Regions from separate parts of the Enterobacter sp. JBIWA008 genome, predicted to be linked through region 3. Evidence: predicted binding sites of a transcription regulator. Region 3 holds the regulator's gene; each other region holds the start of a gene.
The links. Region 3 encodes PhoB, which activates phosphate uptake and scavenging genes when phosphate is short. Its sites were predicted from a motif close to CTGTCATAAAACTGNCNNAT; they were not measured.
Positions count from the first base shown of each region.

Region 1 (10,222 bases), 1.1 Mb from region 3:
GCAACCCAATCCTGGTAATCGTCCGGCGGCTTGTCTCAGGACAAGCCGCCTGGCATTGAGGAGAAGCTCATGGCCGGCGCAAAAGAGATACGTAGTAAGATCGCAAGCGTCCAGAACACGCAAAAGATCACTAAAGCGATGGAGATGGTCGCCGCTTCCAAAATGCGTAAATCGCAGGATCGCATGGCGGCCAGCCGTCCTTATGCAGAAACCATGCGCAAAGTGATTGGTCACCTTGCAAACGGTAATCTGGAATATAAGCACCCTTACCTGGAAGAACGCGACGTTAAGCGCGTGGGCTACCTGGTGGTGTCGACCGACCGTGGTCTGTGTGGCGGCTTGAACATTAACCTGTTCAAAAAACTGCTGGCGGATATGAAAGCATGGTCTGAAAAAGGCGTTCAGTGCGATATCGCAATGATCGGCTCTAAAGGCGTCTCTTTCTTTAACTCCGTTGGTGGCAACATCGTCGCTCAGGTGACCGGTATGGGTGATAACCCGTCCCTGTCCGAACTGATCGGCCCGGTTAAAGTGATGTTGCAGGCCTATGATGAAGGCCGTCTGGACAGACTGTACGTTGTCAGCAACAAATTCATTAACACCATGTCTCAGGTTCCAACGCTCACTCAGATGCTGCCGTTACCGGCATCAGAAGATGACGAGCTGAAGCATAAAGCCTGGGATTACCTGTATGAACCCGATCCGAAACCGCTGCTGGATACCCTGCTGCGTCGTTACGTTGAATCACAGGTTTATCAGGGCGTTGTAGAAAACCTGGCCAGCGAGCAGGCCGCACGAATGGTGGCGATGAAAGCCGCGACCGATAATGGCGGCAGCCTGATTAAAGAGCTGCAGTTGGTTTACAACAAAGCTCGTCAGGCCAGCATTACTCAGGAACTCACCGAGATCGTCTCGGGGGCCGCCGCGGTTTAACCAGGTTTACGAATTACGTAGAGGATTCAAGATGGCTACTGGAAAGATTGTCCAGGTAATCGGCGCCGTGGTGGACGTCGAGTTCCCTCAGGACGCCGTACCACGCGTGTACGACGCGCTTGAGGTACAGAATGGTAACGAGAGCCTGGTGCTGGAAGTTCAGCAGCAGCTCGGCGGCGGTATCGTGCGTACCATCGCGATGGGTTCTTCCGACGGTCTGCGTCGTGGTCTGGAAGTAAAAGACCTTGAGCACCCGATCGAAGTCCCAGTAGGTAAAGCAACACTGGGTCGTATCATGAACGTATTGGGTCAGCCAATCGACATGAAAGGCGACATCGGTGAAGAAGAGCGTTGGGCTATCCACCGCGCGGCACCTTCCTACGAAGAGCTGTCCAGCTCTCAGGAACTGCTGGAAACCGGTATCAAAGTTATCGACCTGATGTGTCCGTTCGCGAAGGGCGGTAAAGTCGGTCTGTTCGGTGGTGCGGGTGTAGGTAAAACTGTAAACATGATGGAGCTGATCCGTAACATCGCGATCGAGCACTCCGGTTACTCAGTGTTTGCGGGCGTAGGTGAACGTACTCGTGAGGGTAACGACTTCTACCACGAAATGACCGACTCCAACGTTCTGGACAAAGTATCCCTGGTTTACGGCCAGATGAACGAGCCACCAGGAAACCGTCTGCGCGTTGCGCTGACCGGTCTGACTATGGCTGAGAAGTTCCGTGACGAAGGCCGTGACGTTCTGCTGTTCGTTGATAACATCTACCGTTACACCCTGGCCGGTACGGAAGTATCTGCACTGCTGGGTCGTATGCCTTCAGCGGTAGGTTATCAGCCTACGCTGGCGGAAGAGATGGGTGTTCTTCAGGAACGTATTACCTCTACCAAAACCGGTTCTATCACCTCCGTTCAGGCGGTATACGTACCTGCGGATGACTTGACTGACCCATCTCCAGCAACCACCTTTGCTCACTTAGATGCAACCGTGGTACTGAGCCGTCAGATCGCGTCTCTGGGTATCTACCCGGCCGTTGACCCGCTGGACTCCACCAGCCGTCAGCTGGATCCACTGGTTGTTGGTCAGGAACACTACGACACTGCGCGTGGCGTACAGTCCCTGCTGCAGCGTTATCAGGAACTGAAAGACATCATCGCCATCCTGGGTATGGATGAACTGTCTGAAGAAGACAAACTGGTGGTAGCACGTGCGCGTAAGATCCAGCGCTTCCTGTCCCAGCCGTTCTTCGTTGCGGAAGTATTCACCGGTTCTCCAGGTAAATACGTTTCCCTGAAAGACACCATCCGTGGCTTTAAAGGCATCATGGAAGGCGAATACGATCACCTGCCGGAGCAGGCGTTCTACATGGTTGGTTCCATCGACGAAGCCGTGGAAAAAGCCAAAAAACTTTAACGCCTTAATCGGAGGGTGATATGGCAATGACTTACCACCTGGACGTCGTCAGCGCAGAGCAACAAATGTTCTCTGGTCTGGTCGAGAAAATCCAGGTAACGGGTAGTGAAGGTGAACTGGGTATTTTCCCGGGTCACGCACCGCTGCTCACCGCCATTAAGCCTGGTATGATCCGCATCGTTAAACAGTTCGGTCACGAAGAGTTTATCTATCTGTCCGGCGGCATTCTTGAAGTGCAGCCTGGCAGTGTGACCGTTCTGGCCGATACCGCTATCCGTGGACAGGATCTCGACGAAGCGCGAGCCCTGGAATCGAAGCGTAAGGCTGAAGAGCACATTAGCAGCTCTCATGGTGACGTGGATTACGCTCAGGCGTCTGCGGAGCTGGCCAAAGCGATCGCGAAACTGCGCGTTATCGAGTTGACCAAAAAAGCGATGTAACACCGGCTTGAAAAGCACAAAAGCCAGTCTGGATACCAGGCTGGCTTTTTTTTTCGGCCTTAATTCATGATGAAAAAGATGTAGAATTTTAAGCATCAAACGTTTTTACTTCACACTCAAACTACCGTCAGGATGCGTATGTCAAACAGTGCGATGAGCGTGGTGATCCTTGCCGCTGGCAAAGGGACCCGCATGTATTCCGATCTGCCTAAGGTGCTCCACACGCTTGCAGGAAAGCCAATGGTGCAGCATGTCATTGATGCAGCGAATGAACTGGGTGCCAGTCAGGTCCACCTGGTCTACGGCCACGGCGGCGATCTGCTTAAAAAGACGCTGAGCGATGACAAGCTCAACTGGGTGCTTCAGGCCGAACAGTTGGGTACTGGCCATGCGATGCAGCAGGCAGCGCCATTCTTTGCGGATGACGAAGACATTTTGATGCTCTACGGCGATGTCCCGCTGATCTCCGTTGAAACACTGACTCGCCTGCGTGAAGCCAAACCGCAGGGCGGCATCGGTTTGTTGACCGTCGTGCTGGACGATCCAAGCGGTTATGGCCGCATCACCCGTGAAAACGGCAACGTCACGGGTATTGTTGAGCATAAAGATGCCAGCGATGAACAGCGCCAGATTCAGGAGATCAACACCGGTATCCTGATTGCCAATGGTGCGGACATGAAGCGCTGGCTGTCCAAACTCAACAACAACAACGCGCAGGGTGAATTCTACATCACCGACATCATTGCGATGGCGTACCACGAAGGGCGTGAAATTGCCGCCGTTCATCCGGAGCGCATTAGCGAAACGGACGGTGTGAACAACCGCCTGCAGCTTTCCCGCCTGGAGCGTATTTATCAGTCCGAACAGGCTGAAAAACTGCTGCTGGCGGGCGTGATGCTGCGCGATCCGGCGCGTTTCGATCTGCGTGGTTCGTTATCTCACGGTCGTGACGTTGAAATTGATACGAACGTTATCCTCGAAGGTCACGTGACGCTGGGCAATCGCGTCAAAATTGGCGCCGGCTGCGTGATTAAAAACAGCGTCATTGGTGACGACTGCGAAATCAGCCCGTACAGCGTGGTGGAAGATGCCCGTCTGGATGCGGCGTGTACCATAGGCCCATTTGCGCGTCTGCGCCCGGGCGCTGAGCTGCTGGAAGGCGCTCACGTGGGTAACTTCGTGGAAATGAAAAAAGCGCGTCTGGGTAAAGGCTCGAAAGCCGGTCATCTGACCTATCTGGGCGACGCGGAAATTGGCAATAACGTGAATATTGGTGCAGGGACGATTACCTGTAACTATGACGGCGCGAATAAATTTAAAACGATCATCGGTGATGATGTGTTCGTTGGCTCCGATACGCAGCTGGTGGCGCCTGTTACCGTGGGTAACGGGGTGACCATTGCCGCCGGAACAACCGTTACGCGCGATGTGGCCGAGAACGAGCTGGTGTTAAGCCGCGTTCCGCAGGTCAGCAAGCAGGGCTGGAAACGCCCGGTGAAGAAAAAGTAACAACAAGGCGGGTGGCGCTATGCTTACCCGCCCTGCGATTGAGTAGGCCTGATAAGGCGTAGCCGTCATCAGGCAAACCCGGGAGAGGAGATAAATATATATCTCCCCCCACAAGCAGTACCCATAAAAATAACCCCACTCTCTACAAGGCTCGGGGTGCCCGGAAAGGGCGTTACCCAAAGGATTTCGCGTTGTGGCAAGGCGGCAAGCGTATGAGTCCATGGGAGCTTACTTAAGTAAGTGACCGTGGCGAGTACGAGAAGCCAACGCAGCCGCAGCGTGAAAGACGCAGGGAAAATACAGGTCAGCGACAACGCAGGCATAATGCCTAAATTCGGAATCTAAAATTATGTGTGGAATTGTTGGCGCAGTTGCGCAGCGTGATATTGCTGAAATCCTTCTCGAAGGTTTACGTCGTCTGGAATACCGTGGCTACGACTCTGCCGGTCTGGCCGTTGTCGATGCAGAAGGTCATATGACCCGTCTGCGTCGTCTCGGTAAAGTGCAGATGCTGGCCCAGGCCGCGGAAGAACATCCGCTGCACGGTGGTACCGGTATTGCGCACACCCGCTGGGCGACGCACGGCGAGCCGTCTGAAGGTAACGCGCACCCGCATGTGTCTGAACACATCGTGGTGGTGCACAACGGCATTATCGAAAACCACGAACCGCTGCGCGAAGAACTGAAAGCGCGCGGCTACAACTTCGTCTCTGAAACTGACACCGAAGTGATTGCTCACCTGGTGCACTGGGAGCTGGAGCAGGGCGGCACGCTGCGTGATGCGGTGCTGCGTGCTATCCCTCAGCTGCGCGGTGCATACGGTACGGTGATCATGGACTCCCGCGACCCGTCAACGCTGCTGGCAGCGCGTTCCGGTAGCCCGATGGTTATCGGTCTGGGTATGGGTGAAAACTTTATCGCCTCCGATCAGCTTGCGCTCCTGCCGGTTACCCGTCGCTTTATCTTCCTTGAAGAGGGTGATATCGCGGAAGTGACCCGTCGCAGCGTGACCGTATTCGATACCAAAGGCGAGCAGGTGAAGCGCCAGGAGATCGAATCTAACCTGCAGTACGACGCGGGCGACAAAGGCGCTTACCGTCACTACATGCAGAAAGAGATTTACGAGCAGCCAAACGCCATCAAAAACACCCTGACCGGGCGCATCAGCCATGGTGAAGTGGATCTGAGCGAGTTGGGTGCAAACGCGAACGAACTGCTCAGCAAGGTCGAGCATATTCAGATCGTAGCCTGCGGCACCTCCTACAACTCCGGTATGGTCTCTCGATACTGGTTTGAATCCCTGGCGGGCGTGCCGTGTGATGTGGAAATCGCGTCTGAATTCCGCTATCGCAAATCCGCTGTGCGTCGTAACAGCCTGATGATCACCCTTTCCCAGTCCGGCGAAACGGCGGATACGCTGGCAGCGCTGCGTCTGTCTAAAGAGCTGGGTTACCTGGGCTCTCTGGCCATCTGTAACGTCCCCGGCTCTTCCCTGGTGCGTGAGTCCGATCTGGCCCTGATGACCAAGGCTGGCACCGAAATCGGCGTGGCCTCCACCAAAGCGTTTACCACTCAATTGACCGTTTTGCTGATGCTGGTGGCGAAGCTGGCGCGTCTGAAAGGCGAAGATGCGTCCGTTGAGCATGACATCGTTCATGGTCTGCAGGCGCTGCCAAGCCGTATTGAGCAGATGCTGTCTCAGGACAAACGCATTGAAGCGCTGGCGGAAGATTTCTCTGACAAACATCACGCCCTGTTCCTGGGTCGTGGCGATCAGTATCCGATTGCGCTGGAAGGCGCGCTGAAGCTGAAAGAGATCTCCTACATTCACGCTGAAGCCTATGCGGCTGGCGAGCTAAAACACGGCCCGCTGGCGCTGATTGACGCGGATATGCCGGTCATCGTTGTGGCACCTAACAACGAACTGCTGGAAAAACTGAAATCTAACATCGAAGAAGTGCGCGCCCGCGGTGGTGTTCTGTACGTCTTCGCCGACAAAGATGCCGGTTTTGTCAGCAACGACAACATGCACATCATCGAGATGCCGCATGTGGAAGAGGTTATCGCACCAATCTTCTACACCGTTCCGCTGCAGCTGCTGGCCTATCACGTTGCGCTGATCAAAGGCACCGACGTTGACCAGCCGCGTAACCTGGCGAAATCGGTTACCGTAGAATAATCCCTTCAGGCTCCATCTTCGGGTGGAGCTTTTTTATCCCGCCCGGCTTGTTTTTAATCAATCCTTTCTCGTTTTTAATAATGACAATTTGTCATCTTCAGCTACTTTTTTCAGTGTCACATAAAGAAAATATTTCTGAAAACGTGTTGTCATAAAAGTGGCTAACACGATGAAAATTAAGCTTTATTATGCGGTATTTTAAGTTAAATTTTCATTGTCATAAAACTGTCATAATTCGTACATTTATCTGTCACCTGTTTGTCCTATTTTGCTCATCGTAGCCACTAAACAACGATTTACGAAAATCTTGCAGGAGACATTATGAAAGTTATGCGTACCACTGTCGCAACTGTTGTCGCCGCGACCTTATCTCTGAGCGCGTTCTCTGTATTTGCAGAAGCAAGCCTGACTGGCGCTGGTGCAACCTTCCCTGCGCCGGTGTATGCCAAATGGGCAGATACCTACCAGAAAGAAACCGGTAACAAGGTTAACTATCAGGGTATCGGCTCCTCCGGTGGCGTTAAACAAATTACCGCGAACACTGTTGATTTCGGCGCATCAGACGCTCCGCTGTCTGATGACAAACTGGCTCAGGAAGGCCTGTTCCAGTTCCCGACCGTGATCGGTGGTGTGGTTCTGGCCATCAACCTGCCGGGCGTGAAGTCGGGTGAGCTGGTGCTGGACGGCAAAACGCTGGGTGACATTTACCTGGGCAAAATCAAAAAATGGGATGACGAAGCGATCGCTAAACTCAACCCAGGCCTGAAGCTGCCTTCTCAGAACATCGCCGTGGTTCGCCGCGCGGATGGTTCCGGTACCTCTTTCGTGTTCACCAGCTACCTGGCAAAAGTGAACGAAGAGTGGAAATCTAAAGTCGGCTCCGGCTCTACCGTTAACTGGCCAACCGGCCTGGGCGGTAAAGGTAACGACGGCATCGCCGCGTTCGTACAGCGTCTGCCTGGCTCTATTGGCTACGTAGAATACGCGTACGCTAAGCAGAACAACCTGTCCTACACCAAACTGGTTTCAGCCGACGGCAAACCGGTTAGCCCGACCGAAGAGAACTTCGCTAACGCGGCGAAAGGCGCTGACTGGAGCAAATCCTTCGCGCAGGATCTGACTAACCAGAAAGGCGAAGGTGCGTGGCCAATCACCTCTACCACCTTCATCCTGGTTCACAAAGAGCAGAAGAAACCTGAGCAGGGCGCCGAAGTGCTGAAGTTCTTCGACTGGGCGTACAAAAACGGCGGCAAACAGGCCAACGCCCTGGATTACGCCACCCTGCCGGACAACGTGGTTGAGCAGATTCGCGCTGCCTGGAAAACCAACGTGAAAGACAGCAGCGGTAAAGCATTGTATTAATTTAGCATTCTGACGAAAATGGCGGGTGGCGCTAGCGCTAACCCGCCCATTTCGTAAACGCGTTTAACAGAAGAGTAATTTATGGCTGCAACCAAGCCTGCATTTAACCCTCCGGGTAAAAAAGGTGACATGATTTTCAGCGCGCTGGTTAAACTGGCTGCGCTGATTGTGCTATTGCTGCTGGGCGGCATTATCGTGTCTCTGATTTTCTCCTCATGGCCGAGCATCCAGAAATTCGGATTCTCCTTCCTGTGGACCAAAGAGTGGGACGCGCCGAACGACATCTACGGTGCCCTGGTGCCGATTTACGGCACGCTGGTGACCTCGTTCATCGCCCTGCTGATTGCGGTTCCGGTGAGCTTTGGTATTGCCCTGTTCCTGACGGAGCTGGCGCCGGGCTGGTTGCGACGCCCGCTGGGTATTGCCATCGAACTGCTGGCGGCCATTCCAAGTATCGTTTACGGCATGTGGGGTCTGTTCATCTTTGCTCCGCTGTTCGCCACATACTTCCAGGAACCGGTCGGTAACGTGCTTTCCGCCATTCCGTTTGTGGGGGCCCTGTTCTCTGGCCCGGCTTTCGGTATCGGCATTCTGGCGGCAGGTGTGATCCTCGCCATCATGATTATTCCGTACATTGCGGCGGTTATGCGCGATGTCTTCGAACAAACGCCGGTGATGATGAAAGAGTCTGCCTATGGCATCGGCTGCACCACCTGGGAAGTTATCTGGCGTATTGTCCTTCCGTTCACCAAAAATGGAGTAATCGGGGGCGTGATGCTGGGCCTGGGTCGTGCGCTGGGTGAAACCATGGCGGTGACCTTTATCATCGGTAACACCTACCAGCTCGACAGCGCGTCGCTCTTCATGCCTGGTAACAGTATTACCTCGGCGCTGGCGAATGAATTTGCGGAAGCTGAATCCGGGCTGCACGTGGCGGCGCTGATGGAGCTGGGTCTGATTCTGTTCGTTATCACCTTCATTGTTCTGGCGATTTCCAAGCTGATGATTATGCGCCTCGCTAAAAATGAGGGAGCACGCTAATGGCTACTCTCGAAATGCAAGCTACCGCTGAACTGGCGGAATCCCGCCGCAAAATGCAGGCCAGACGCCGCATGAAAAACCGCATTGCCCTGACGCTCTCTATGGCGACGATGGCGTTCGGCCTGTTCTGGCTGGTCTGGATCCTCTTCTCGACGGTCGTTCGCGGTATTGACGGGATGTCCCTGTCGCTGTTCACCGAAATGACGCCGCCGCCGAACACGGCGGGGGGGGGCCTGGCGAATGCTCTGGCGGGCAGTGGGTTGCTGATCCTATGGGCAACGGTCTTCGGCACGCCGCTGGGCATCATGGCCGGTATCTATCTGGCGGAATACGGCCGTAAATCCTGGCTGGCGGAAGTTATTCGCTTCATCAACGACATTCTGCTCTCAGCCCCGTCTATCGTGGTAGGTCTGTTTGTTTACACCGTGGTGGTGGCGCAGATGGAACACTTCTCCGGCTGGGCGGGTGTGATTGCGCTGGCGCTGCTGCAGGTGCCGATTGTTATTCGTACCACCGAGAACATGCTGAAACTGGTGCCGGACAGCCTGCGTGAAGCAGCTTACGCCCTGGGCACGCCGAAATGGAAGATGATCTCTGCGATTACGCTGAAGGCGTCAGTCTCCGGGATTATGACCGGCATCCTGCTGGCGGTTGCGCGTATCGCGGGTGAAACGGCACCGCTGCTGTTTACGTCCCTTTCCAACCAGTTCTGGAGCACGGACATGATGCAGCCGATCGCCAACCTGCCGGTGACGATCTTTAAATTTGCGATGAGCCCATTCGCGGAATGGCAGCAGCTGGCCTGGGCCGGGGTGCTGATCATTACCCTTTGCGTACTGTTGCTGAACATTCTGGCGCGCGTCATTTTCGCGAAGAAGAAACACGGTTAATTTTTTACGGCGCGGCAGCTCGCGGCGCCGAATGAGGAAATGAGTCAATGAGTATGGTTGATACTGCCCCGGGTAAGATTCAGGTTCGTGATTTGAACTTCTACTACGGCAAATTCCATGCCCTGAAGAACATCAACCTGGATATCGCGAAGAACCAGGTCACGGCATTTATCGGTCCGTCCGGCTGTGGAAAATCCACGCTGCTGCGTACCTTTAACAAAATGTATTCGCTCTATCCGGAGCAGCGCGCTGAAGGTGAAATCATCCTGGACGGTGAAAACATTCTGACCCAGGCGCAGGATATTGCCCTGCTGCGCGCCAAAGTGGGGATGGTGTTCCAGAAACCAACGCCGTTCCCGATGTCCATTTATGACAACATCGCCTTTGGCGTGCGTCTGTTTGAAAAGCTCTCCCGTGCCGATATGGACGAGCGCGTACAGTGGGCTTTGACCAA
Region 1 covers NZ_CP074149.1:4,797,802-4,808,023, forward strand. The annotation lists gene atpA (F0F1 ATP synthase subunit alpha) at 1-18, shown strand, start outside; gene atpG (F0F1 ATP synthase subunit gamma) at 70-933, shown strand; gene atpD (F0F1 ATP synthase subunit beta) at 965-2,347, shown strand; gene KGP24_RS23255 (F0F1 ATP synthase subunit epsilon) at 2,368-2,787, shown strand; gene glmU (bifunctional UDP-N-acetylglucosamine diphosphorylase/glucosamine-1-phosphate N-acetyltransferase GlmU) at 2,926-4,296, shown strand; gene glmS (glutamine--fructose-6-phosphate transaminase (isomerizing)) at 4,646-6,475, shown strand; gene pstS (phosphate ABC transporter substrate-binding protein PstS) at 6,797-7,837, shown strand; gene pstC (phosphate ABC transporter permease PstC) at 7,919-8,878, shown strand; gene pstA (phosphate ABC transporter permease PstA) at 8,878-9,768, shown strand; gene pstB (phosphate ABC transporter ATP-binding protein PstB) at 9,816-10,222, shown strand, end outside.
Region 1: pstS (phosphate ABC transporter substrate-binding protein PstS) is a predicted target of PhoB. The motif match lies at 6,690-6,709, and genes of this name have one in related genera.

Region 2 (10,222 bases), 1.8 Mb from region 3:
ACCGCGTCTTTCGGCACGTCTTTCTCTTCCGGTTCGTTAGCCTCACACAGACGGCGTAGCAGCGCATTCTGACGTTTTTGCTGATCGAGCAGCGCTTCCAGCAGTTCAATCTGCTCGTTAGTCCGGGAACTGGCGCGGTTCACGAAAAACCAAATGACCAGACCCACAAGCAGAACAACCAAAGAAATCATCAGGGATGCCATATTCAGCAGCCCTGAATTCAGTAACTCACCCATTTCACCACCTCAATAAAAACGTCTATTTTACCACTGGCGCGGAGGAAGGAAATCACCTTGAGAAAAAATGCGTATTACCACGGAATAAACTTATTGATTGCGCAAACGCCGCTAAAAAACTGTACATCCTGATCGCACATCACATTGATCGTCTGCGTCCATAACACCACGCACGCTATCAGCACGATAATCAGAATTACCCAGCGTATTTTTTTCACTCCACACTCCGTCTAAAAACCTGATGTTACAAGGTTATCACGCATATCTTAAACAAGGACTAACTGTACCGCCATCGCGCTTTTTTTCAGAATCGTGCACTTGTTTCATCGTATAAATCATTTACGCTAGCTTTATGATAACAAAGACAAAAGAGGTTAATGATGCGCTTCATCATTCGAACAATTATTGCACTCGCCATCGTCTGGATTGGCCTTCTGCTCACGGGGTACGGTGTGCTCGTGGGAAGCACCGAGAACGCTGCCGGCTTAGGGATTCAATGTAAATATTTAACGGCACAGGGTATGAGCACTGCGCAATATCTGCATACTGAGAGCGGGATCGTTGGCTTAACCCACTGTCCTGTCCTGCGTAAGACATCCGTCGTGATTGATAATGGCTAATCAGTCGGTTAAATAACTTACACAAAAATGCCGCAAAAGATGCGGCGTTTTTTATGCGAGAAGAGATTAAAACGGGTAGTCGTGATAACCCATCTGTTCAGAAATCTTACGTGCGGCAGTGTGCAGAATTGCCACATACTCATGCAGACGCTCTTCGGAGAAGCGTAAGGTTGGGAAGGAGATACTTAAGCCCGCGATCACCACGCCAAAACGGTCAAACACCGGAACGCCGATGCAGCGCAGCCCCTCTTCCTGCTCTTGGTTATCTTCGCCATACCCCTGCTCGCGTACGCGATCGAGCACGTTTAACAGCGCGTCCGTGCTGATAATGGTTCGTGAAGTACTTTGCTTGTATTCCACGCCTTCGAGGATCTGTTTCACTTCCTCACGATCGCGCCACGCCAGCAGAACCTTACCAATGGCGGTACTGTAGAGCGGGTTACGACGACCAATGCGCGAGTACATGCGCAGATTGTACATGGAGTCGATTTTATGGATGTAAACAATGCTGTTTACATCCAGCGCACCGAGATGGATGGTCTCTTTAGTCAGACGAGAGATTTCGCGCATCTGAATATCAGCGCTGCGGATCAGGTCAACATTTTGTAGTGCACGGGCACCCAGCTCAAACAGCTTCAGCGTCAGAGAGTATTTTTCAGATTCTCCTTCCTGGGCAACGTAGCCCAGCGACTTCATGGTTTGTAAAAAGCGATATACGGTGCTTTTAGACATCATCACGCGCTGCGACAACTCTGTAATACCTATTTCACGCTCTTCCCCCAGCGCCTGTAAGATGCCAAACACCTTCAGCACGGAAGAAACAGAATCTGGCTGTTTATCCAAATCCGCAATAGCCATCTACCACCTCATAGAGAGTGTTTTATAAAAATCAGAACCTGTTTTTATTATAAGTTCCCGTCATGTCACCTGCAATCAATCCGCGTTTACTTCGTTACAAATCTGCGACATATCTCAGCTGTAACAGTGCTAAAATAGTTATCATGAGAATAATTTCACGCTGAGCTTTTTTAATCTTAATTAAAAAAGACCCTTTCCGATGGTCTGCCTTTACCCCAGCGGTATGGCGCTATAGCCACCATCATTATCGGTATCTCAATGGCCGTGCTTGACGGCGCAATCGCGAACGTTGCCCTGCCAACCATCGCGAGCGATCTGCATGCCTCTCCCGCCAGTTCGATATGGATAGTGAACGCCTACCAGATTGCAATTGTGGTTTCCCTGCTCTCGTTCTCTTTCCTGGGCGATATGTTCGGTTACCGTCGGGTGTATCAGTGCGGTCTGGCGGTTTTCACCTTCACGTCCTTGTTATGCGCCCTTTCAGATTCACTGCATACCCTGACGCTTGCCCGCATTGCGCAAGGTTTTGGCGGCGCGGCGCTCATGAGCGTAAACACCGCGTTGATCCGCTTAATTTATCCGCAGCGTCATCTGGGGCGCGGCATGGGGATAAACTCGTTTATTGTTGCCGTCTCTTCCGCCGCCGGGCCAACCATAGCGGCGGCGATCCTTTCCGTTGCGTCATGGCAATGGCTGTTCGCCATTAACGTGCCGCTGGGCATTGTCGCTGTATTCTTTGCGCTGCGCTTTCTGCCTGCTAACGGTCCCAAAAGCACCATGCCGCGCTTCGATATGGCGAGTGCGGTGATGAATGCCCTGACCTTTGGCCTGCTGATTACGGCGCTGAGCGGCTTTGCGCAAGGACAGTCTCTGATGCTTACCGGCGCGGAGCTCATCGCCCTGCTGGCGATCGGCTTCTTCTTTGTTCGCCGTCAGCTCACTCTCCCTGTGCCTTTATTGCCAGTCGATTTGCTGCGTATCCCCCTCTTTTCCCTCTCCATTTGCACCTCTGTCTGCTCGTTCTGCGCTCAGATGCTGGCCCTGGTTTCTTTGCCCTTCTTCCTGCAAAGCGCGATCGGCCGTTCAGAAGTGGAGACCGGCCTGCTGTTAACCCCGTGGCCGCTGGCGACAATGGTGATGGCCCCGCTGGCAGGTTACTTAATTGAACGCGTCCATGCCGGATTACTGGGAGCATTGGGGCTGGCGGTAATGGCGACAGGACTTTTCGCGCTGGCTCTGCTACCGTCATCGCCAACCGATCTGGACATCATCTGGCGCATGATCCTGTGCGGCGCGGGGTTTGGCCTGTTCCAGTCGCCTAACAACCACACCATTATCACTTCTGCCCCCCGTGATCGCAGCGGAGGTGCCAGCGGCATGTTGGGGACCGCGCGCCTTCTGGGACAAAGCAGCGGCGCAGCGCTGGTCGCCCTGATGTTTAACCTCGCTGGACAAAACGGTAACCATGTTGCGCTTCTCACCGCAGGTGCCCTTGCCTCCCTCGCGGCGGTCGTCAGCGGCCTGCGGGTGACCCAGCCCAGGATTCAGGCATAAAAAAAGCCGGGCGGAGTGTTCTCCTGCCCGGCTTATTAGAATTCTTAGCGTTACTTCAGGTATTCCCCACTGCGCAGCGCTTCGATACGTTTATCCAGCGGCGGGTGAGACATAAACAGCTCGCTCAGCGATTTGGATTTACCGTTAATGCAGAAGGCCATCATGCTGTTCGCTTCCTGCGGCTCGTAACTGGTTTTCAGGCGCTGCAGCGCGGCAATCATCTTCTCACGACCAACCAGTTTCGCCGAGCCGGCATCCGCGTGGAATTCACGGTGGCGGGAGAACCACATGGTGATGATGCTGGCCAGAATACCGAATACCAGTTCCAGAACCATCGAAACGGCGAAGTAGATCAGCGGATTGCCGTTGCTCTCTTCTCCTTCGTCGCGGTTGCCACCCATAAAGCCTGCCGCAATCTGCGCCAGAATACGGGAGATGAAGATCACGAAGGTGTTCACCACGCCCTGAATCAGGGTCATCGTCACCATGTCACCGTTGGCGATATGGCTGATTTCGTGAGCAATAACCGCTTCGGCTTCGTCACGGCTCATGTTCTGAAGCAATCCGGTGCTGACAGCAACCAGTGACGCATCGCGACGGGCGCCCGTGGCGAAAGCGTTAATGTCCGGGGCATGGTATATCGCCACCTGCGGCATGGCGATCCCGGCCTGACGGGATTGCTGAGCCACCGTATTCATCAGCCACTGTTCCATATCGTTACGCGGCTGTTCAATAACCTCACCACCTACCGATTTCAGTGCCATCCACTTCGACATCAGCAGGGAGATGAACGAGCCACCAAAACCAAACAGCAGCGCCATAATCAACAGACCCTGAACGCTGCTCGACTGAATTCCTGTCAGGCTTAGCACGAGCCCGAAAACCACCATGACCGCCAGGTTGGTGAGCAGGAAGAGCGCGATTCGCATCATAATTTTCTTTTTACCTCAGTTTAACAAAACGCACTATGCGATTACCCACATCGTATGGGTATTGCGGCTATTTTCAAGCATCCGGCGGGCGTAAGTCACCAGAAAGACACAACTTTACACAATTGGAATCTGGCTGACGGAAGGATGCAGAACAAAAAGAAACAGGCACAATTGCTTGTGCCTGTTGGGGGGTTATTTTGCCGGAGCGGGCTGTACGGCAGGCTTCTCTTTTTCCTGATTCGCCAGGTCGAGAGCAATATGCACCGTCTCGTCCAGATACGGATCCGGCTCCTGGTAATCTTTTGGCAGATCATCCAGTTTCTTGAACAGAGGCTTACCTTCACGCTTGAAGCGATCGTTGATACGCGCCAGGCGGGTTGCATCTTCTTCGTTGTTCTCTTTCTCACGCTGTGCGTAGTTCAGAGAAACGATATTCCGCTTATCTTTCAGGGCATTGAACCGTGCAATGTCCTTCATGATGTACTGGAACTCCGGATCTTTCGCGATGCGGTCGTTATGCGCTTTCAGCAGTTCAGGGCCAAATTGCTTCATATCACCCGCTTTCACGTAGGTAGCAGCATTGATGCTGTCCCACGGCAACGCGTTATCTTCAAACTTCTCGCCGGTTTCCGTCTCTTCCGTGCCTGTCGGCATGATGATGTCCGGCGTTACGCCCTTACGCTGCGTACTGCCGCCGTTCACGCGGTAGAATTTCTGGATGGTGTACTGAACCGAGCCCAGCGCAGGCCATTCCGGACGCAGCATCTGATCGTAAATGCGATTCAGAGAGCGATACTGCTGAACGGTGCCTTTCCCGAAGGTTGGCTCACCGACGATCAGCGCGCGGCCATAGTCCTGCATTGCAGCGGCAAAGATTTCAGACGCGGAAGCACTGAAGCGGTCAACCAGGACCACCAGCGGGCCTTTGTAGTAGACCACACCGTCGTTGTCGGCATCTTCACGCACTTTGCCGTTGTTATCGCGCACCTGAACCACAGGACCAGATGGAATGAACAGACCGGAGAGTGAAACCGCTTCCGTCAGCGCCCCGCCGCCGTTACTGCGCAGGTCGATGATAATGCTGCTGACGTTCTGCTTTTCAAGCTTCTGCAGCTGAACTTTCACATCGTCAGTCAGCCCTACGTAGAAGCCAGGAATATCCAGGACACCGACCTTCTCTTTACCCACGGTTTTCACCGACATTTTCACCGCGCGGTCTTCCAGACGGATACGCTCGCGGGTCAGGGTAACGATACGGGTTTTGGTGCCTTTACCGGCAGGCAGAATTTCCAGACGAACCTTGCTGCCTTTCGGACCTTTGATCAGCGCAACCACGTCATCGAGACGCCAGCCGATCACGTCGACCATGTTCTGGCCGGTTTGTCCTACGCCCACAATGCGATCGCCTACGCTAATCGCTTTGCTTTTGGATGCAGGACCACCCGCGACCATCGAATTGATCACCGTGTAATCATCGTCCATCTGCAGCACCGCGCCGATACCTTCCAGAGACAGGCTCATCTCGGTATTGAACTGTTCGGTGTTGCGTGGAGAGAGGTAGTTGGTGTGCGGGTCGATTTCATGCGCAAAGGCCGTCATGGCCAGCGAGAAGACATCCTCACTGTTGGTCTGCGCCAGACGCCGAATGGCAAATTTGTAACGACGCGTCAGCGTTTCACGGATCTCTTTTTCGTCTTTTCCGGTCAGCTTAAGGCTCAGTTCGTCGTATTTAACTTTACCGTCCCACAGCGCATTCAACTCGGCTTCATCTTTCGGCCAGGGTGCTTTACTGCGATCCAGATTAAAGGTGTCAGTACCGGTGAAGTCCATCGGACGTTCCAGCACTTTCAGCGCGTACTGATAGCGTTCAAAGCGGCGCTTTTGCGACAGGTTATAGAGATCGTAGAACAGATCCAGCTTGCCTGAACGCAACTCGTCACCCACCTCGGATTTGCGCTTAGCGAACTGCTCGACATCGCTGGCGAGCAAAACGTTATGGCTGTAATCCAGCAAGTTCAGATAGCGGTCAAAGATTTTGGCCGAAAAGGCCTGATCGAGATCGAACTGACGATAGTGCGAGCGGGTAAAACGTGAGGTCACGCGCTCGCTCACCGTCGCGTGCTGCGTCTCTTCCTTGAGTACCGGAATTTGATCAACACGCGTGATATCGTCCACTGCAAAAGCGTGACCTGTTATGGCAAACAGGCCCGCGAGCGCGGTGAGCTTAAAAAAAGTGTTCATGCCAGGCTTGGCCTCCGTTTCAGAACAACAAGTGTTCTGCGCGTACAATCATTGACATACCAGAAGTCAGCTGTACACGAACGCCATCTTTGGTGATTTCCAGTACGGTGGCGTCCATAGCATTGTTACCCGCTTTTACCTTCAGTGCCTGACCTACGCTCAGGGCGTTAATGTCAGAAACCGGCGTATGGCGCGGCTCTTCACGAGGAGCACGCGGGGCTTTTGCTGCTGGTTTGTCTGCACGCGGTTTGCGATCGTTATTATCGTGACGGCGCGGCGCAGGGCGTGGTTTACGCTCACGACGAGGCGCTTCTTCCTGGCCGTTTGCCGCTGCGGCTTCGCGTTTTTTCGCCTGCTGTTCTGCACGTTGTGCCTGAACGCGTGCTTTGGCTTCTTCAAGCTGCTTACGCGCGTGCTCAACGTGCTGCTCGTCCAGCTCACCACACGGGTTGCCGTCGAGATCCACGCGGGTCGCGCCAGGTTTGATACCGTACAGGTAGCGCCAGCTCGAAGTATAAAGACGTAAGGCGGAACGCAGCTGAGTTTTGCTGAGGTTCATTTCCCCTTCAACACGCGCCACCAGATCCTGAAAAATACCGACTTTCAGGGGACGAGCTTCACCTTCCGCGCTGAAGCACTGCGGGAAACGCTCGGCCAGAAATGCGATAACTTCTTTACTGCTATTCAACTTAGGTTGATTTTCCATGAAATTTCCTGATTACAACGGACGTTGCCAACAAGCGCAGGCATGAACAGGCGTCATTATAATGACGCTATCAGTAAATGCTACGTTATCCGTTGATTATCCTGCGACGCTCGCAAAGAATTTTTGATAATCGGTTGCAGCGAGTACGTTTTCCAGATTCGCCACCAGCTCGCGCAGCCCCTGTTCGTCCTCGGTTGTAAAGCGACTGAAGACCGTACTGTCGATATCCAGAACGCCAATAATCTGATTTTTGACCACCAGCGGCAGAACGATTTCAGAATTACTGGCAGCATCACAGGCGATGTGCCCGTCAAACGCATGAACGTCTTCCACGCGCTGGACCTGATTCTCGGCCACCGCCGTGCCGCATACGCCACGCCCTACCGGAATACGCACGCAGGCCAGTTTGCCCTGGAACGGACCGAGCACCAGCGTTTCACCTTCCAGGAGGTAAAAACCGGCCCAGTTCACGTCAGAGAGACGTTCAAACAGCAATGCGCTAGTATTTGCCAGAGTGGCTAAGAAGCTGGTCTCACCCGCCATCAATGCCTTAAAATCGCGGTTTAGATCCGCGTAGAATTCTGTTTTGTTCATTATTCAATCACTTAGTTGTCTTACAAATTTACCGCATAGCCTATTAAAATAAGCATTAAATGCGCTCATGCTCAAGATGAATCCGTTCATGAGTTATTATAACTTTCAACAATACTTATTTGTGCGCAGCTGATGGCCTTAAAAACAACCAAAATTACGCCGACAAGAAAGATAACTGTCCATACGGTAAGCGAAGCTTTGCCACGTGCACATTATCAGCGTTGCCCCCAGTGCGATACGCTTTTTATGTTGCCGAAGATGAAATCGCACCAGAGTGCCTTTTGTCCCCGCTGCGACGCTAAAATTCGCGATGGCCGCGACTGGTCGCTAACCCGCCTCGCCGCCATGGCCGTCACGATGCTGCTGCTGATGCCCTTCGCCTGGAGCGAACCGCTGCTGAAACTCTACCTGCTTGGCGTGCGCATTGACGCCAACGTGCTGCAGGGTATCTGGCAGATGACCCGTCAGGGCGATCCCATCACCGCTGCCATGGTGCTGTTCTGCACCGTTGGCGCGCCGCTGGTGCTGGTCGCCGCCATTGCCTATCTTTGGTTTGGCAATATTCTCGGCATGAACCTTCGCCCCGTGCTGCTTATGCTGGATAAGCTCAAAGAGTGGGTCATGCTGGATATTTATCTGGTCGGCGTCGGCGTTGCATCCATAAAAGTCCAGGACTACGCCTTTTTACAGCCCGGCATCGGACTCTTTGCTTTCATCAGCCTGGTATTGCTGAGCATCCTGACTTTGATCCACCTGAACGTTGAACAGCTCTGGGAGCGATTTTATCCTCAGCGCCCCGCCACGCGTCCTGATGAAAATCTGCGCGTCTGTCTGGGATGCCACTACACCGGATTGCCCGACGCGCGAGGACGCTGCCCGCGATGCCATATTCCATTAAGACTGCGGCGCAACAACAGCCTGCAAAAATGCTGGGCGGCGCTGATCGCCTCCCTGGTGTTTCTGATCCCCGCCAATATGCTGCCGATTTCCATCATTTACGTGAATGGCGGGCGTCAGGAGGATACTATCCTCTCCGGGATTATCTCCCTTGCGCACAGCAACGTCGGGGTGGCGGCGATCGTCTTTATTGCCAGTATCCTGGTTCCCTTTACCAAAGTGGTTGTGATGATTACCCTGCTCATCAGCATTCACTTAAAGTGTGAACAAGGTTTACGGACCCGAATTCTGCTTCTACGGTTCGTCACCTGGATTGGCCGCTGGTCAATGTTAGATCTGTTCGTGATTTCGCTGATGATGTCGCTCATCAATCGCGATCAGTTACTTGCTTTTACAATGGGACCCGCGGCTTTTTATTTCGGCTCTGCGGTGATATTGACTATTCTTGCTGTGGAATGGCTGGATAGCCGCTTACTTTGGGATGCACATGAGTCAGGAAACCCCCGCTTCGCCGACTGAAGCGAGAATTAAAACAAAACGCCGCATTTCACCATTCTGGCTGCTGCCCGTCATCGCCCTGATGATTGCAGGCTGGCTTATCTGGACAAGCTATGAAGATCGCGGGAGTACGGTCACCATTGATTTCCAGACCGCCGACGGCATCGTCGCCGGGCGAACGCCCGTTCGCTTCCAGGGGGTTGAAGTGGGTACGGTTCAGGACATCTCCCTTGGAAAAGGGCTGAACAAGATTCAGGTGCGGGTCAGCATTAAATCTGACATGCAGGATGCCCTGCGCAGTGAAACGCAGTTCTGGCTGGTGACGCCGAAAGCCTCTCTGGCCGGCGTGTCAGGGCTGGATGCGCTCGTCGGCGGTAACTATATCGGCATGATGCCGGGTAAAGGCGAGCCGCAGGATCACTTTGTGGCTCTGGATACCCAGCCAAAGTACCGTCTCAATAACGGCGATTTGATGATCCATCTCCAGGCCCCGGACCTCGGTTCGCTGAACAGTGGCTCGCTGGTCTATTTCCGCAAAATCCCGGTTGGCCGCGTTTACGATTACGCGATCAACCCGAATAAACAGGGCGTCACCATCGACGTGCTGATCGAGCGTCGCTTCACCAATCTGGTGAAAAAAGGCAGCCGCTTCTGGAACGTCTCCGGCGTGGATGCGGACCTCAGCCTGAGCGGTGCGAAAGTGAAGCTGGAGAGTCTGGCCGCGCTGGTGAACGGTGCCATTGCCTTTGACTCCCCGGAAAACTCGAGCCCTGCCACCGCAGATGACACGTTTGGATTGTACGCAGACCTGGCGCACAGCCAGCGCGGCGTGATCGTCAAACTCGCCCTGCCCGATGCCAAGGGGCTAAAAGCGGGTTCAACACCGCTGATGTATCAGGGGCTGCAGGTCGGCCAGCTCACCAAAATGACGCTCAACCCGGGCGGCTCGGTCACCGGCGAAATGACTGTCGATCCGAGCGTGGTCGATCTCCTGCGCGAGAAAACGCGTATCGAAATGCGCAGTCCAAAGCTCTCTCTGAACGATGCCAGCCTCAGTACGCTGTTGACCGGCAATACCTTTGAGCT
Region 2 covers NZ_CP074149.1:2,885,810-2,896,031, forward strand. The annotation lists gene KGP24_RS13925 (YebO family protein) at 1-236, opposite strand, end outside; gene mgrB (PhoP/PhoQ regulator MgrB) at 311-454, opposite strand; gene KGP24_RS13935 (YobH family protein) at 617-856, shown strand; gene kdgR (DNA-binding transcriptional regulator KdgR) at 923-1,714, opposite strand; gene KGP24_RS13945 (MFS transporter) at 1,919-3,268, shown strand; gene htpX (protease HtpX) at 3,319-4,200, opposite strand; gene prc (carboxy terminal-processing peptidase) at 4,393-6,441, opposite strand; gene proQ (RNA chaperone ProQ) at 6,461-7,147, opposite strand; gene KGP24_RS13965 (GAF domain-containing protein) at 7,244-7,741, opposite strand; gene yebS (membrane integrity lipid transport subunit YebS) at 7,874-9,157, shown strand; gene KGP24_RS13975 (PqiB family protein) at 9,126-10,222, shown strand, end outside.
Region 2: kdgR (DNA-binding transcriptional regulator KdgR) is a predicted target of PhoB. The motif match lies at 1,806-1,825, and genes of this name have one in related genera.

Region 3 (10,222 bases):
ATCGTTCCGGGATCACGAAGCTGAAACGGGTACCTTTACCCAGGGTACTCTGAATATCGAGACGGCTTTCGTGGTGATTCAACGCATGTTTCACAATTGCCAGCCCCAGGCCGCTTCCGCCCGTCTGCCGCGATCGCGCTTTATCCACGCGGTAGAAGCGCTCGGTCAGACGCGGAATATGTTCCGGCGCGATCCCCGGCCCGTTGTCCTCAACGCTAAACTCGGCCCCCGTTAGGGTATGGTGCCAGCGCACCACGATATCCGTCCCTTCCGGCGTATGATTCACCGCGTTGTACACCAGGTTGGAAATGGCGCTACGCAGCTCATCTTCACTACCCAGCACCTTCAGCGTGTTGTCGACGTCAAAGGTCAGGTGATGCTTTTTGTGGCTTAACGTCTGCGCTTCACGCTCCACAACCCGCAGCATCATCGGGACATCAATGGTGTCATTCAGCGCGAGCGTTGGCGCCGCTTCAATCTTCGAGAGGGTCAAAAGCTGCTTCACCAGGCCTTCCATCCGGTGCGTTTGCTCCCGCATGGTGTGCAGCGCTTTTTCACGCGGCGCACCTTCCAGCGTTTGCTCCTGCATCATCTCCAGGTAGCCCTGCAGCACGGTCAACGGGGTACGCAGTTCGTGGCTGACGTTGGCGAAGAAGTTGCGACGTGCCCCTTCCAGCTGGTGCATCTGGGTGACATCGCGCGCCACCATCAGCCACTGCTTATCGCTGTAGGGCATTACGCGGATCTCCAGATGGCGACCATTATTGAGCTTCAGATTGTGCGGGCGGGTAAAATCACGCTTTTTCAGGTACAGCGTGAACTCGGGATAACGCAAAAGGTTGAGGATATTCTGGCCATTGTCGTCGGGCCAGCGCAGGCCCAGCAGCTGTTGAGCAAGGCCATTACACCAGAAGATCGTCCCTTCTTCGGTCGTAAGAATAACGGCATCCGGCAGTGACTCAGCACCGCTGCGAAAACGCTTAATCAGGCTTCCCAGCTCGCGGCGTCGCTTTTTATTACGCATCTGCATCTGATGCAGACCGTAGAGCAGCGGCTCCCAGCTGCCGCTTCCCGGCGGCGGCGTCATACTTCGGTCAACCCACAGCCACCAGGAGAGACGCAGCAGGTTCCAGAAATGCCAAATCAGCAGCCCGGTGACCGACGCCAGCAGAAACCACGGCAGGTGTCCAAGAAAGGCCCCCAGTAGGAAGGCCGGAATACAGCATAAGATCAGTTCAAAGACGAGCCTTTTCCATGACAGACGTTCCAGCACGCGTCACACTCCTGTCATTGTTCAGAAACGGGTAGAAAAACGATAACCCGTGCCGCGGACCGTCTGCACCATACGATCGTGGCCGCTCAGTTCCAGTGCTTTACGCAGGCGGCGAATATGTACGTCAACCGTCCGGTCTTCGACATACACGTTAGTTCCCCAGACGTTATTCAGCAACTGCTCGCGGCTGTAAACGCGCTCCGGGTGGGTCATAAAGAAGTGCAGGAGTTTAAATTCGGTAGGCCCCATGTCGAGAGGATTTTCACCGGTCATCACGCGGTGTGAGGTGGGGTCAAGGCTGAGGCCCTGCATCTCAATCACCTCTTCCACCGCCATCGGCGAAATACGGCGCATCACGGCTTTAATGCGGGCCACCAGCTCTTTGGGGGAGAATGGTTTGGTAATGTAATCGTCCGCGCCGGTCTCCAGACCGCGCACGCGATCCTCCTCTTCTCCGCGCGCCGTAAGCATCACAACCGGGATGTCGCGGGTCAGCGCTTCACGCTTCAGGTGTTTGATAAACTGCAGTCCGGAGCCGCCAGGCAACATCCAGTCCAGCAGGATCAGATCGGGCCAGGGTTCATTCAGCTGGTTCACCGCGCTGTCATAATCCTCCGCTTCAACCGGCTGGAAGCCGTTTTGCTCGAGCACGAAGCACACCATTTCACGAATTGGAGCTTCATCTTCTACGACCAGAATACGTCTCGCCATACTTTGCCCTGTCTTATCTTATTTAAGTTACAAGTTTGTAATGCGGCGTCATTATGCGTCAGATTTATGACAGATTTATGAAAAACAGTACCACGATAACGGGCAAACGGTTGTTTTATTACAGCGGTTATTTTCCCGTCTCTGAACGTTTATAATCCTGCTTTCTCTTTTTTGCCACGGATCAGCTATGCGAATACTTCACACCTCGGACTGGCATCTGGGTCAAAATTTTTACAGCAAAAGCCGTGCGGCTGAACATGAAGCGTTCCTGAACTGGCTGCTGGAAACGGCCCGGACGCACGAGGTGGACGCGATTATTGTGGCGGGTGATATTTTCGACACCGGTTCGCCGCCAAGCTATGCGCGTGAGCTCTACAACCGCTTCGTGGTAAATCTGCAGCAAACCGGCTGTCATCTGGTGATTGTCGCCGGTAACCATGATTCCGTCGCAATGCTGAATGAATCCCGCGACATCCTGGCCTTCCTTAACACTACCGTGGTGGCCAGTGCCGGACATGCTCCGCAGATCCTGAAAAAACGTGACGGTACACCTGGGGCGGTACTGTGCCCGGTTCCCTTCCTGCGCCCGCGTGATATCGTGCAGAGCCAGGCGGGGATGTCCGGCGGAGAAAAACAGCAGCATCTGCTGCAGAGCATCACTGACTATTATCACCAACAATATACCGATGCCTGCTCCCTGCGCGGCGAGCAAGCCATTCCGGTGATTGCCACCGGCCACCTCACCACCGTCGGTGCCAGTAAAAGTGACGCGGTACGTGACATCTATATTGGCACGCTGGATGCCTTCCCGGCACAAAATTTCCCGCCAGCGGATTATATCGCACTCGGACATATTCACCGGGCACAGGTCATTGGCGGTTGCGAGCACATTCGCTACTGCGGCTCGCCCATTGCGCTCAGTTTTGATGAGACCGGCAAAGCCAAATGTGTTCATCTGGTGAGCTTTAGCGAGGGCAAACTCAGCGCCGTTGAGTCGATGGAGGTCCCCGTCACCCAACCGCTGGCGGTGCTGAAGGGCGATCTGGCGGCCATTACCGCCCAGCTGGAGCAATGGCGCGACGTCCAGCAAAATCCCCCCATCTGGCTGGATATCGAAATCACGACCGATGACTATCTGCATGATATGCAGCGTAAAATCCAGGCGCTGACGGAAGCGCTTCCCGTCGAGGTCTTACTGGTACGCCGCAGCCGCGAACAGCGCGAGAAAATTCTGCTGGGTGCGCAGCGTGAAACGCTCAGCGAACTGAAGGTGGAAGAGGTATTTGAACGCCGTCTGTCGCAGGAAGAGATTGACGACACAACGCGCGCAAGGCTTAACGAGCTGTTCCTTCATACTCTGCACGCGCTCGCTGATGAGGAAGAGAACGCATGAAAATTTTGAGCCTGCGTCTGAAAAACCTCAACTCCCTCAAGGGCGAGTGGAAAATTGATTTTACCGCTGAGCCGTTTGCCAGCAACGGGCTGTTTGCCATCACCGGCGCGACCGGGGCCGGTAAAACCACCCTGCTTGACGCTATCTGTCTGGCGCTTTATCACGAAACGCCGCGACTGCAGAAGGTCTCCCAGGCGCAAAACGACCTGATGACGCGCGACACCGCCGAGTGCCTGGCGGAAGTGGAATTCGAGGTAAAAGGCACTGCCTACCGCGCGTTCTGGAGCCAGAACCGCGCGCGCAACCAGCCTGACGGGAACCTGCAGGCGCCGCGCGTGGAGCTGGCGCGCTGCGAAGATGGCAAAATCCTGGCCGACAAAGTGACGGATAAACTCGAGCAAACCGCCGCGCTCACCGGGCTGGACTATGGTCGCTTTACCCGCTCCATGCTGCTCTCGCAGGGGCAGTTTGCCGCCTTCCTCAATGCAAAACCGGGCGATCGCGCCGAGCTGCTGGAGGAGCTGACCGGTACGGAGATCTACGGCCAGATTTCAGCGATGGTATTCGAGAAACATAAGGCCGCCCGTAACGCGCTTGAGATGTGCGAGGCGCAGGCCGCAGGCGTTGTGCTACTGAGCGAAGCGCAACAACAGCAGTTACAGCAGAGTTTGCAGGCACTTACTGACGAAGAGAAAACCCTGCTGACTCAGCAGCAGAACCAACAGCGAGATTTTCAGTGGCTGACGCGCAACGATGAACTTATTCGCGAGCAACAGCGCGTAATGTTCTTGCAACAGCAGGCGCAGCACTCCCTGAAGGAGGCCGCGCCTGAGCTGGCAAAGCTCCAGCTTGCGCAGCCCGCCACCCAGCTTCGTCCTCTGTGGGATAGTCAGCAAGAGCAGACCACGCGCCTCGGGCAGACAAAGCTGCGCATTGTCGAAGTAAATACTCGCTTACAGGCCAAAACCGCGCAGCGCTCGCGCATCCGGCTTACGGCACTGCGTACCCATCAACAACTGCAGACCGATCTGACAACCCAGGCAACATGGCTGACGGCGCATGAACGTTACCGGTTGTGGGGCCAGGAGATTGCTGGCTGGCGCGCCCATTTCACACAGTTGAATCGCGATAAACATCAGATCGCCACGCTTGCAGCACGTATTGCTGAATCACGTCAGAAGCTCGCCGACATGCCGGAAAATGCCCTGACGCTGACGGCGGATGACGTGGCAGCGGCACTGGAGCAACAGTCCAGGTCACGCCCTTTCCGTCAGCGCCTGACGTCACTTCATGCCCGCTATCAGCCCCTGCAAAAACGGCTGCAGCAGAACGCGGATACCCGGCAAAAAGCTCAGGCCGAGCAGGTAATACTCAATGAAACGCTGACGCTGCGCCGCCAGCAGTACAAAGAAAAAAACCAGCACTATGTCGATCTGAAAGCATTGTGCGAAAGCGAAGCGACGATCAAAAAGCTGGAAAACTACCGTTCGCAGCTTGAGGCGGGTAAACCCTGCCCGCTGTGCGGTTCCAGTGAACATCCCGCCGTTGATACGTATCAGGCGCTTGAACTCACCGAAAACCAGCGACGCCGGGATGCGCTGGAAAAAGAGGTCGCCGCGCTTAAAGAAGAAGGTCTGTTGGTACTGGGACAGGTCAATGCCCTGACGCAGCAGATCCAGCGAGAAACAGACGAAGCAAAGACGCTTTCTGAGGAAGAGCAAGCGCTCACTAAAGAGTGGCTGGAGATCTGCACCACCCTGAACATCTCATTGAATATTCAGGAAGATATCACCACGTGGATGAACGAGCAGGAACAGTACGAGCGCCAGCTTTATCAGCTGAGCCAGCGTCTGACCCTGCAAAACCAGCTGAACGAGCAGGAAGTGCAGGAGCGACAGTATCAGCAACAGCTGTCGGCTACGCGGCAGGCGCTGGAAAACTCCCTGCTCGCACTATCACTGAATGTCCCTGAAGAGGGCTCAGAAGCCGTCTGGCTGCACGCCCGGGAAGCGGAATTCAACCTGTGGCAGGAAAAACAGACGCAGCATGCGGCGATTCAGGAGCGCATTAACACCCTTAAACCTCTGCTCGACACGCTTCCGGCAACCGATGACACTGAGGCTGAACCGGCCATTCCTGAGAACTGGCGAGAGATCCATGACGAATGCCTGTCGCTGCAGAGCCAGCTTGCCACCCTGCAGCAACAGGAAAGTCTGGAAAGCGAGCGGTTACAGCACGCCACAACGCAATTTGCCACCGCCCTGGCGGCCAGCTGCTTCGCCGATCGGGAGGACTTTCTCGCCGCGCTGCTGGATGAGGAGACCATCCGCCGTCTTGAGCAACGCAAGCAGGTGCTGGAGAGCCAGCTTCAGCAGGCAATAGCGCTCTGCGGGCAGGCTGAACAGCAGCTGCAGGCCCACCAGAGCCAGCGACCGGAAGGGCTGGAAGCCGACGCGCAAACCCTGCAGGCACAGCTACAGCAGCTGGCGCAGCAACTTCGTGACAACACCACCCATCAGGGGGAGATCCGCCAGCAGCTTAAGCAGGACAGCGATAACCGCCAGCATCAGCTGGCGCTGATGCTGCAAATTGACGAGGCCTCACGTCTGACCGAGGACTGGGGGCACCTGAATGTGCTGATCGGCTCCAGCACCGGCGACAGGTTCCGCAAATTCGCCCAGGGTCTGACGCTGGATAATCTGGTCTGGCTGGCTAACCAGCAGCTTAATCGCCTACACGGGCGCTATCTGCTCCAGCGTAAAGTCAGTGACGCACTGGAGCTGGAGGTGGTCGATACCTGGCAGGCCGATGCCGTGCGCGATACCCGTACGCTCTCTGGCGGCGAAAGCTTCCTCGTCAGCCTGGCGCTGGCGCTGGCACTTTCCGACCTGGTGAGTCACAAAACGCGAATCGATTCGCTGTTCCTGGATGAAGGATTCGGCACGCTCGACAGCGAAACGCTGGACACCGCGCTCGATGCGCTCGACGCGCTGAACGCCACCGGGAAAACCATCGGCGTAATCAGCCACGTTGAGGCGATGAAAGAGCGCATTCCGGTGCAGATCAAGGTGAAGAAAATTAACGGGCTGGGGTATAGCAGGCTGGATAAGGTGTTTGCGGTGGAATAAATGGGAGGATGGTGCGGTCTGGTGCCCTCACCCTGGCCCTCTCCCTGGCCCTCTCCCAAAGGGAGAGGGAATAAACGTTTATTCCGGCCACAGCCACGCCGCGCCGCGCACGCCGCTGGAGTCACCGTGGACAGCTTTGCGGATCGGGGTTTCGCATTCGCCGCCGAAGACCCACTGTTTGACAAGGTTCGGTACCGTGGCATACAGCCGGTCGACGTTGCTCATGCCGCCGCCGAGCACAATCACGTCCGGATCGAGAATATTCACCACGTGCGCCAGGGATTTCGCCAGCCGCATTTCGTAGCGGCTAAGGGCTAGCCCGGCGACCGGATCCTGTTCTTCGACCAGACGCATGATTTCGTTGCCCTTGAGCGGCTGGCCGCTCAAGCGGTGGTAGTCAGTCGCAAAACCGGTGCCGGAGATAAACGTCTCAATACAGCCCTGCTTTCCGCAGTAGCACGGCACTTCAGCACGATATTTAAGCTCGTCTTCATCCATCCACGGCAGCGGGTTATGTCCCCACTCGCCCGCCGTACCGTTACCGCCGATATGAGCGCGCCCGCCGAACGCTACACCGGCCCCGCAGCCGGTACCGATGATGACAGCAAAAACGGTCTGAGCTCCTGCCGCCGCACCGTCGATGGCCTCTGATACCGCCAGACAGTTCGCGTCATTCGCCAGACGCACCTCGCGCTGCAGACGCACGCTCAAATCTTTATCAAAGGGCTGGCCGTTGAGCCAGGTGGAGTTGGCGTTTTTCACCACTCCGGTATAAGGAGAAATTGACCCAGGAATGCCCATCCCGACGCTGCCGGTCTGTCCTGTCGCCTGCTCTGCCATCTCAACCAGGCTGGCAATCGTCTCGATAGTCTGGTGATAATCGTCGCGCGGCGTGGGCAGACGATGACGGAAAAGCTGCTCCCCCTGCTCGCTCAGTGCGATGACTTCTGTTTTGGTGCCGCCCAAATCGATCCCAATACGCACAAGACTCTCCTCATTATTTTGATTATCAACAGAGTAGAAGCACGCTTCCCGATTAGCAATGCAAGCGATGCGACAATTCGTTATCATGCCCGCTGATTTAACGACAAGGCCGTGGAAATTATCATGCTGTGGTTCAAAAATTTGATGGTTTACCGTCTCAGCCGCGACGTTTCGCTGCGTGCAGAAGAGATGGAAAAACAGTTAGCCGCTTATACCTTTTCCCCTTGCGGTAGCCAGGATATGGCGAAAACCGGTTGGGTTCCGCCAATGGGTTCACAAAGCGATGCCCTGACCCACGCAAGCAGCACGGGTCAAATCATCGTTTGCGCCCGTAAAGAAGAGAAAATCCTGCCCACGCCGGTGGTGAAGCAGGCGCTCGAAGCGAAAATTTTCAAGCTTGAAGCCGAACAGGGCCGCAAGCTGAAAAAGACTGAAAAAGATTCCCTGAAAGACGAAGTGTTGCACTCCCTGCTGCCGCGCGCGTTTAGCCGCTTCAGCCAGACCATGATGTGGATCGATACCGTCAACGGGCTGATCATGGTGGACTGCGCCAGCGCCAAAAAAGCGGAAGATACGCTGGCCCTGCTGCGCAAAAGCATCGGTTCTTTACCGGTGGTTCCGCTGGCGCTTGAAACGCCGATCGAGCTGACGCTGACCGAATGGGTACGCAGCGGTGCTGCGGCACAGGGTTTCCAGATCCTTGATGAGGCCGAGCTGAAAGCCCTGCTTGAAGATGGCGGCGTCATCCGCGCGAAAAAGCAGGATCTGGTGAGCGACGAAATCGCCGTGCACATTGAAGCAGGCAAAGTGGTGACCAAACTGGCGCTCGACTGGCAGCAGCGCATTCAGTTTGTGATGTGCGACGACGGCTCCGTTAAGCGTCTGAAGTTCTGCGACGAGCTGCGCGATCAGAACGAAGATATCGACAGGGAAGATTACGCCCAGCGCTTTGACGCGGACTTCATCCTCATGACCGGCGAGCTGGCCGCGTTGATTCAGAATCTGGTGGAAGGTCTCGGCGGCGAAGCGCAGAGATAAGTCAAGAAAACGCAGGCCGGGCAAGCGTGAGCGCCACCCGGCTTATTTTTTATTTCAGATAGCGGCACAGATAAGAGGTCGGTTCAGCAACCTGCAGATGGAATTCACTGTGGCCAGGGACGTTGAAAGCTTCGCCGGCAGAGTAAACTTTCCATTCCGTTTCACCCGGCAGTAAGACGTTTAGCGCACCGCTCACCACCGTCATCTCTTCAGCTTCGGCTGTACCAAAGGTGTATTCCCCTTCAGCCATCACGCCGACACTGGCGCGGCCAGTGCTGCTGCTGGTAAAACCAATGGATTTCACTTTACCGGAAAAGTATTCGTTACTTTGAAGCATGAACTGGCCCTTATATTTTTTAGATAAAAATCCACTATAGGGGCCATGCTCATCACCTGTCACGCAAAAACATTACATGAGAAGTTCCGAAGCCAGGCGAGCCATCAGAACGTTGGATAACAGCACGGGCACATCTAGGGCTTTTTGCAGCAAATCACGATGATGTTGATGGAACCCCAGGCAGTCGAGAATTAACACATCTGCCCCTCGTTCCAGTAACTCCTTACCGGCCGCAATGAGTTTTGCCTCACTGTCCCAGAACGGATTTGCAAGAGCATACAGCGGCATTTTTTCAAGCACCTGCCATTTTGCCTCCTGGTTATCCATAAGTTCTTCAATGGGCACAATTACCCCTACCTGGTGCCCGTCAACAATCGAGGCCACCAGCGGCGGAATGATCCGCATCGGCTCCAGCAAAATCGCATTACGTGCGACGAATCCTTTGATGGGTGCGGTACTCATGAGCAAAATAACGTCATAGCCTTGATTATCGAGCACTTCTATCACTCCCTGAAGCGCGCGCTCGACTTTCTGGCGGGATACATGTGCCAGTTTACCGTCACTTAATAACGTCGCCAGGGGATCCTCCCCCGCCTCGACAGCGTAGTCTTCCATGACCTCTTCCCGGCTTATCTTACCCAGCAGGCTAAGATGCGTGATCTGTTGTTCAGATACATGCTCGGTTAAGAGCGGTAATACTTCGCTTACAGGCACCACACCAATGGTGAGGATCGCCAACGTCGCCTTCATCTTCATCGCCTTCCGTTACTACCAAAACTTTCACACAGGCACAGGCTCACTACGCTGTACCGTTCATTTTTTCAACAAAACAGCACCAAGCGTAGCAGGTGATCCGCACACCGAAATGTAAAGATCGCCTGCCCATTTCGAAGCTACCTGTAATAACTAAATATTAACTCTTGCTTAACATTAACGATGAGTAAAAAGTGTGATGTGCGCACGGTATTAGGCCATTCAGGAATTAACTCACGACTTATCGGGATCTTCGTAGCGCCGTTTGGCATCCAGCGCTTCCTGCTCGGTTTCGTGTTCGCTAATCAGCGAGTCGGGTTTGGGGTGATCGGCACGCAGTTGATACCAGGTCACGGTGCGATCGCCCTGGCCTTTTTCTACGGTAACAATGCGCGCTTCACGCGGATAGGGAGGTCTGGTTGGCATAGCTCATCCTTTTTTTATGTCTGAGCTATAAGTATAGACGCCGGTTAGCTGGCACAAGCCAAACGCAGGGCGGTAATAATCTGAATCACAACGTCTTCGGGAGAGGCTGAGGCATCCACCACGTGATGAGCCGCTTCGCGATATAACGCATCGCGCTCCGCCAGCACTTCGCTCACCTC
Region 3 covers NZ_CP074149.1:1,042,865-1,053,086, reverse strand. The annotation lists gene phoR (phosphate regulon sensor histidine kinase PhoR) at 1-1,273, opposite strand, end outside; gene phoB (phosphate response regulator transcription factor PhoB) at 1,295-1,984, opposite strand; gene sbcD (exonuclease subunit SbcD) at 2,172-3,377, shown strand; gene sbcC (exonuclease subunit SbcC) at 3,374-6,505, shown strand; gene mak (fructokinase) at 6,584-7,489, opposite strand; gene rdgC (recombination-associated protein RdgC) at 7,613-8,527, shown strand; gene ppnP (pyrimidine/purine nucleoside phosphorylase) at 8,577-8,864, opposite strand; gene KGP24_RS05090 (AroM family protein) at 8,937-9,614, opposite strand; gene yaiA (protein YaiA) at 9,852-10,043, opposite strand; gene aroL (shikimate kinase AroL) at 10,088-10,222, opposite strand, start outside.